3 regions of the Terrabacter sp. 2TAF16 genome follow, and region 2 is predicted to be linked to each of the others. Evidence: riboswitches for the same ligand, from Rfam matches in the RefSeq annotation. Region 2 holds a riboswitch; each other region holds the start of a gene.

Region 1 (2,254 bases), on a different contig from region 2:
AGCGGTGTGGGCGGCAGCGACCGGGCACTGCCACGGGCGAAGTGCCGCTCGACGTAGTACTGCCCGATCGACAGGAGCGTCGTGAGGATGATGTACCAGACCGTCGCCACGAGGAGCAGCGGCACGACGCGGGAGTTGCGGCCGTAGATCACCTGCACCTGGTAGAAGAGCTCCGGGATCGCGAGCACGGAGACGATCGAGGTGCCCTTGAAGAGGCTGATCACCTCGTTGGCGGCGTTGGGCAGGATCGAGCGCATCGCCTGCGGCAGGACGATCCTCGCGAACTGGCGGCGCCGCGGGATGCCGAGCGCCGAGGCCGCCTCGCGTTGCCCCTCGTCGACGGAGAGGATGCCGCCGCGGATGATCTCGGCCGCGTAGGCCGCCTGGTGCAGGGCGAGCCCGAGCACCGCGGCGCCCAGGGCCCCGAAGAGGTCGTTGGTCTCGACGCTGCCGAAGGACGGCCCGAACGGCAGCCCGACGCTGATCGTCTGGTAGAGGTAGGCGATGTTGAACCAGAAGAGCAGCTGGACGATGAGCGGGATCGACCGGAACGCCCAGATGTAGGCCCACGCGACGGTCCGCAGGAACGCGTTGGACGACAGTCGCATGGCCGCGAGGACGAGCCCCAGGGCGAAGCCGGCCACGGTCCCGAGGACGGTGAGCTGGATCGTCGTGCCGAGAGCCCGGATGACGGTTTCGGTGGCGAAGTAGCGACCGAAGGTCGCCCAGTCCCAGCCGGGGTTGGTGACGAGGCCGTTGACGAACATCGCCACGAGCAGTCCGACGCCGGCGACGCCGACCCATGTCCACGGGTTGCGCCGCGGGACGACGGTGAGGACCGGCCCGCCTCCGGACGGCGGGACCGAGTGGGTTGCCGGCGCCGGGGCGGCCGAGAGGGCGGACGTCGACGCTCCCGCCGTGGGCTCGGCCGGCGAAGGCGGCGAGGACGACGATGACGACGTGGTGGTCGGCGGCGCTGAGCGCCGGACCGTGGAGAGGGATGGCACGTGAGGCTCCTGGAGGGATGGCTCGGGCACCCGTCACCGGACGGGTGGCAGGGCGCGGCGGCGGCCGCGGGGGTGCGTGCTGGCGTCCGAGCCCCACGGGGTCACCGCTGGGCCGGGCGCCGACCGGCCGGCCGAGGTCTCGGCGGCCAGGACGTCGTCAGGGACGACAGAGCGCGCTGGACACGCGGAGCAGGTCGACGTGGCGGCGGAGCACGAGGTGGGTGCTCGTCGTGCGCGCCATGTCGGCTCCTCGGTCCTGGACCCGACCACTTCGAGTCCGCGCTTGCCGTCGCCTGCTGGCGACGGCCTGGTCCTCACCCGGAGCACCCCGCCGCGGTGGAGGGTTGCTGTCCAGCGAGCCGGGGCTTGACGCTGGAACTCTTGACCTGTCGACGACACTACGAAGGCGCTGGGCAGCCCGTCAATCGTCGAAATGCGTGCTTTCTCCTCAGTGCGACAGGCTCTTCCACCACGCGCAGCAACGCCGGTTTGTCTGTGCCGCAAGGCAATTCGCGGGCAACGACGCTCCTACGCAACTCGGAATTCCTAGTGATTCAGTCGGAAATGAGTCCTGAGCCTTCTTGCATCCTGAGACGCAGGACGCGAAAGAGCCCCGGACCACAGGGGTCCGGGGCTCTTTCAGAGCGTGTCGCTCCGAGCAGTGACTGGCGTCAGTTGCCCGTCAGCTTCTCGCGAAGCGCAGCGAGCGCCTCGTCCGAAGCCAGCGTGCCCTCGACCGGGGCCGGGGCGTTGCGCGGGGCGCGCTCGCCGCGGTCGGCGTCGCCGGCCTCGGCGACGTCACCGGTCGCGGACGAGTACGACGTCGCGGAGCCGGCGTTGGCCGCAGCCTCGGCGTCGGCCTTCGTCGCGGCGTCGACCTGGGCCTTGTGGGACTCCCAGCGAGCGTGGGCGTCGGCGTACTGACGCTCCCACTTCTCGCGCTGGGCGTCGAAGCCCTCGAGCCACTCGTTCGTCTCCGGGTCGAAGCCCTCGGGGTACTTGTAGTTGCCCTGCTCGTCGTACTCGGCGGCCATGCCGTAGAGGGTCGGGTCGAACTCCGACGCCGCGACGGCCTGGTCGTTGGCCTGCTTGAGCGACAGCGAGATGCGGCGACGCTCGAGGTCGATGTCGATGACCTTGACGAAGATCTCGTCGCCGACGTTGACGACCTGCTCCGGCAGCTCCACGTGGCGCTCGGCCAGCTCGGAGATGTGGACGAGGCCCTCGATGCCGTCCTCGACGCGCAC
Region 2 (2,254 bases):
CACTCCGGGCAGCACGCTGGCCTTGTCGGGCGCGGAGTAGCCGAGGGTGAACTCGTGGGTGTAGCCGAGGTCGGCGAGCCGGCGCAGGGTGCGGGCGCCGTCGGTGCGGATCGTTGATCCGGGCTCGATGACCCGGGTGGCGAAGTCGACCAGCTCGGCGGTTCCGGGCTGGGTGGCGACGCCGAGCCGGACTCGGCCCAGGCGGCGGGTTTCGTTGTGTTCTATGGCGATCATGACCGCGACCTTGTCGCCGTAGCCGCCCATCCGGCCGCGGGTGACGCCGCCGATCATCGTCTCGTCGAGCTCCACGATCCCGGACAGCTTGTCCCGCTCCGGGCGGACCATCGCCCGGCGCAGCTTGTGCATCCAGGCCCACGCCGTCTCGTAGGAGCCGAACCCGAGGACCCGTTGCAGGCCGAGTGCGGACATCCCGTTCTTCTGCGAGGTCAGGAACCAGATCGCCGCGAACCAGGTCGACAACGGCGTCCGCGTCCGGTCGAAGATCGTTCCAGCGGTGACCGACGTGCGCCGCCCGCAGGCCCGGCACATCCACAGCCCGGCACCGGTGCGCCAGAACTCAGTGGCTTCGCACTTCGGGCACACGAACCCGTCGGGCCAGCGCAGTCCGGCCAGGTAGTCCAGGCAGGACTGGTTGTCCGGGAACCACTCCAGCAGCTGCTGGTAGGTGGACGGGTAGTCCACTCCCCGAACCGGATTCGCGGTCATCCACAGATCCTACTTCACCCAAGCAGATATGCAGAACAGGTGTTCGAGCGACTTTCAAGAGGTAGGCCACCCCTGTGGACAACGAACTGGTCTGCCCTGCAAGCCATCCCGTCCGGTTCGACGCGGCCCTGCGCCGATCGGGAACGCTCGTCGGAAAGGGCCCGTCCACGATGAGGACATGGCCTCCCACCTGGCGGACACGCATACGTACACTCGCCGGTAGGTCATGAGCGCCAGCGACAAGCCCCGGCTCGCTGGCCGGCAACCCTCCAACCGCGGTGGGGTGCCCCGGGTGAAGACCTGGCCCGTCGACGCCACCCGGCGCTCGTGCAAGCGCGGAGAGCCTCTCTCCCGCACCGACCCGTCGGTGCACGGGGCCCGGTGACACGGGACCCCGGTCAGCGACACGACCCAGGAAGAGCAGGACGACCGATGACCGAGCCCAACTGGTCCTTCGAGACCAAGCAGATCCACGCCGGCCAGGCCCCCGACAGTGCCACGGGGGCCCGCGCGCTGCCGATCTACCAGACGACGAGCTACGTCTTCAACGACACCGACCACGCCGCGAACCTCTTCGGGCTCAAGGAGTTCGGCAACATCTACACCCGTCTGATGAACCCGACGACCGACGTCGTCGAGCAGCGGATCGCGGCACTCGAGGGCGGCGTGGGCGCCCTCCTCGTGGCCTCGGGCCAGGCTGCCGAGACGCTCGCCGTGCTCAACATCGCCGAGGCGGGCGACCACGTCGTCGTCTCCCCCAGCCTCTACGGCGGGACGTTCAACCTCTTCAAGCACACGCTGCCGAAGTTCGGCATCGAGGTCGGCTTCGTCGAGGACCCGACGTCGATCGACTCGTGGCGCGCGGCGATCCGCCCCAACACCAAGCTCCTCTTCGGCGAGACCATCGCCAACCCCAAGAGCGAGATCCTCGACATCGAGGCCGTCGCGGCCCTCGCGCACGAGCACGGCGTACCGCTCGTCGTCGACAACACCGTCGCGACGCCCTACCTCATCCGCCCCATCGAGTGGGGCGCCGACATCGTCGTGCACTCGGCGACGAAGTACCTCGGCGGTCACGGCACCTCGATCGCCGGCGTCATCGTCGACGCGGGCACGTTCGACTTCGGCGCCGACCCGGAGAAGTTCCCCAACTACAACACGCCCGAGGAGAGCTACCACGGGCTCGTCTTCGCCCGCGACCTCGGCGTCGGCAGCCCGCTCGGCGCCAACCTCGCCTTCATCCTCAAGGCCCGCGTCCAGCTGCTGCGCGACCTCGGCCCGGCCGCGTCGCCCTTCAACGCGTTCCTCATCGCCCAGGGGATCGAGACGCTGTCGCTGCGCATCGAGCGTCACCTCGAGAACGCCCACCAGGTCGCTGCCTTCCTCCAGGGTCACGACCAGGTCGAGAAGGTCGTGTGGGCGTCCTTGCCGGACAGCCCGTTCCACGCTCTCGCGGAGAAGTACACGCCGCGTGGCGCCGGCGCCGTGCTCTCGTTCGAGATCGCCGGTGGCCTCGAGGCGGGCAAGA
Region 3 (2,254 bases), on a different contig from region 2:
GAAGAGACCGAGCAGGACGAGCAGGACGAGCGCCCCGTAGGTCGAGACGGCCGCCGCGAGCGGGCTCGAGGCGAGGAAGCCGAGGATGCCGCCGGCGGCACGCATGCCGTCGGCGCCGTCGGGCGGGTTGGGGATGCCGTCGGCAAGGTGCGACAGACCGCACGCGGCGAAGGTCAGGGCGATGGTGCCGACGACGACGCGGTTGGTCGCGGCGTCGTCCTGGGGGGCGCGCAGCATGCGCAGGCCGAGGGCGAGCAGCACGAGCGGGACGGCGTAGGCGACGCGGCCGAAGGTGCCGGCGAAGACGGCGTGCACCACCTGGCCGAAGGTGCCGGAGACGCCCCACCACTCACGGGCGGCGACGACGACGGCGAGCGCGATGAGCGCGAAGCCGATGCCGTCGCGGCGGTGCTCCGGCTCGAGGTCGGCGGCACTGTGGCCGACGCGGCGCACCGCTCCCCCCGCCATGTGCGAGACGCCCATCCACGTGTTGCGCATCGCGCCGAGCGGGAAGGGGAGGCCTCCGCCCCGCGTCTTGGACGCGGTCTTGGCGGCGGGCTTGCGGGCCGCGGGCTTGCGCTGCGCGGGCCGGCCGCCCCGGGCTGCCGGAGGGCGTGACGAGGCGCTGCCCGCGGACCCCTTGGCACGGGTGGCCGCGGCGGAGCTCGAGCGCTGGTTGGTGGACGGACGTGACGCCATGCTCGCACCGTACGTCAACGCACCGCTGAACTCACGCGTCACACGCGCAACAGGGCTGACCAGTCGGACGCGGCCGCCGTATGCCGTGGCCGCGCCCGCCGTCGTCCCGCGAGGGCCCCGGCGGGGTCGGCGTCTCAGATCGCGACACCCGGGGACCGGGCGGTGGACAGCCGGCGACCGACCCCTTTATCGTCGGGCGCAGGTCATGAGTGCCAGTGACAAGCCCCGGCTCGCTGGCCAGCAACCCTCCTCCGCGGTGGGGTGCTCCGGGTGACGACCAGGCCATCCTCGGTCTGAACGTGTGATCGAGGTCGGCAAGCGCGGACCTGCACCGGGTGGGTCCCATGACCCAGGAGCACTCCCATGTCGGTCCTTCCCTCGACGCACCCAGCGGCCTCCCTCTGTGGCGGCTCCCCCGCACCCGTCGTGCGCACCCGCGCCCTGCACGTCGTGCCCGAGGCGCGCACGCTGCCCACCGTCGTCGGCGCGGGACTGCGCGTGCCCACGCTCCACGGCGACACGGCATACGCCAACCTCGACCACGCGGCCTCGACGCCGGCGCTCGAGACGGTCCAGGCCGCGGTCGACCGCGCGCTCGAGACCTACTCGTCCGTGCACCGCGGCGCCGGGTTCGCCTCGCGGCTGACGAGCGCGTGGTACGAGCAGGCCCGCGCCGAGGTCGCCGCCTTCGTCGGCGCGCGTGAGGGCGACTCCGTCATCTTCACCCGGACGACGACCGACTCGTGGGCCCTGCTGAGCAAGGCGCTGCCGAGCCGCACGACGGTCTTCGTCTTCGGCACCGAGCACCACTCGACCTTGCTGCCCTGGGGCCGCTTCCGCACCGTGCGCCTCCCCGTCCCGCAGACCGTCGAGGACGCGCACGCCCTGCTCGAGGAGGCGCTGACCGACCACCCGTCGCGCCACCGCCTCGTCGTCGTCGCGGCCGCCTCGAACGTGACGGGAGAGGTCTGGCCGGTCGAGCGCTTCGCCACCCTGGCGCACGAGCACGGCGCCCGGATCGCCGTCGACGCGGCCCAGCTCTCGGCGCACCGCACCATCGACCTCGCCGCGTGGGACGCCGACTACGTCGCGTTCTCGGGGCACAAGACGTACGCCCCCTACGGCGCGGGCGTCCTCGCCGGGCGCTCCGACTGGCTCGACGCCGGCAACCCCTACCTGCTCGGTGGCGGCGCGACGCGCTCGGTGACCGAGGACGGCACCACGTGGGCGACCGGGCCGGCGCGCCACGAGGGCGGCAGCCCCAACGTCATCGGCGCCATCGCCCTCGCCGCGGCCTGCTCGACGATCCGCCGGCACCGCGAGGCCATCGAGGAGCACGAGACCCGCCTCCTCGAGCGGCTCCGCGCCGGACTCGACGACGTCGCGGGCGTCGAGGTCCTGTCGATCTTCGGTGACGACAGCGACCGGGTCGGCGTCGTCGCCTTCACCATGGACGGCTGGGACTCCTCGCTCGTCTCGCAGGTCCTCTCCGTCGAGCACGGCATCGGCGTGCGGGACGGCAAGTTCTGCGCCCACCTGCTCGTCGACGAGCTCC

What was found. Region 2 has a riboswitch for S-adenosylmethionine ahead of AB4Z14_RS20385 (bifunctional o-acetylhomoserine/o-acetylserine sulfhydrylase). Riboswitches for the same ligand answer to the same signal wherever they lie in the genome.
Region 1: another riboswitch for S-adenosylmethionine. It lies ahead of AB4Z14_RS01635 (putative leader peptide); the one in region 2 lies ahead of AB4Z14_RS20385 (bifunctional o-acetylhomoserine/o-acetylserine sulfhydrylase).
Region 3: another riboswitch for S-adenosylmethionine. It lies ahead of AB4Z14_RS07930 (aminotransferase class V-fold PLP-dependent enzyme); the one in region 2 lies ahead of AB4Z14_RS20385 (bifunctional o-acetylhomoserine/o-acetylserine sulfhydrylase).

Annotation. Positions count from the first base shown of each region.
Region 1 is NZ_JBFRFZ010000001.1:344,897-347,150, forward strand. It holds gene AB4Z14_RS01630 (amino acid ABC transporter permease) at 1-1,007, opposite strand, end outside; gene AB4Z14_RS01635 (putative leader peptide) at 1,165-1,248, opposite strand; SAM riboswitch class IV at 1,282-1,394, opposite strand; gene rpsA (30S ribosomal protein S1) at 1,679-2,254, opposite strand, start outside.
Region 2 is NZ_JBFRFZ010000018.1:63,755-66,008, reverse strand. It holds gene AB4Z14_RS20390 (IS1595 family transposase) at 1-726, opposite strand, end outside; SAM riboswitch class IV at 949-1,068, shown strand; gene AB4Z14_RS20385 (bifunctional o-acetylhomoserine/o-acetylserine sulfhydrylase) at 1,159-2,254, shown strand, end outside.
Region 3 is NZ_JBFRFZ010000005.1:149,890-152,143, forward strand. It holds gene AB4Z14_RS07925 (DNA translocase FtsK 4TM domain-containing protein) at 1-699, opposite strand, end outside; SAM riboswitch class IV at 901-1,026, shown strand; gene AB4Z14_RS07930 (aminotransferase class V-fold PLP-dependent enzyme) at 1,063-2,254, shown strand, end outside.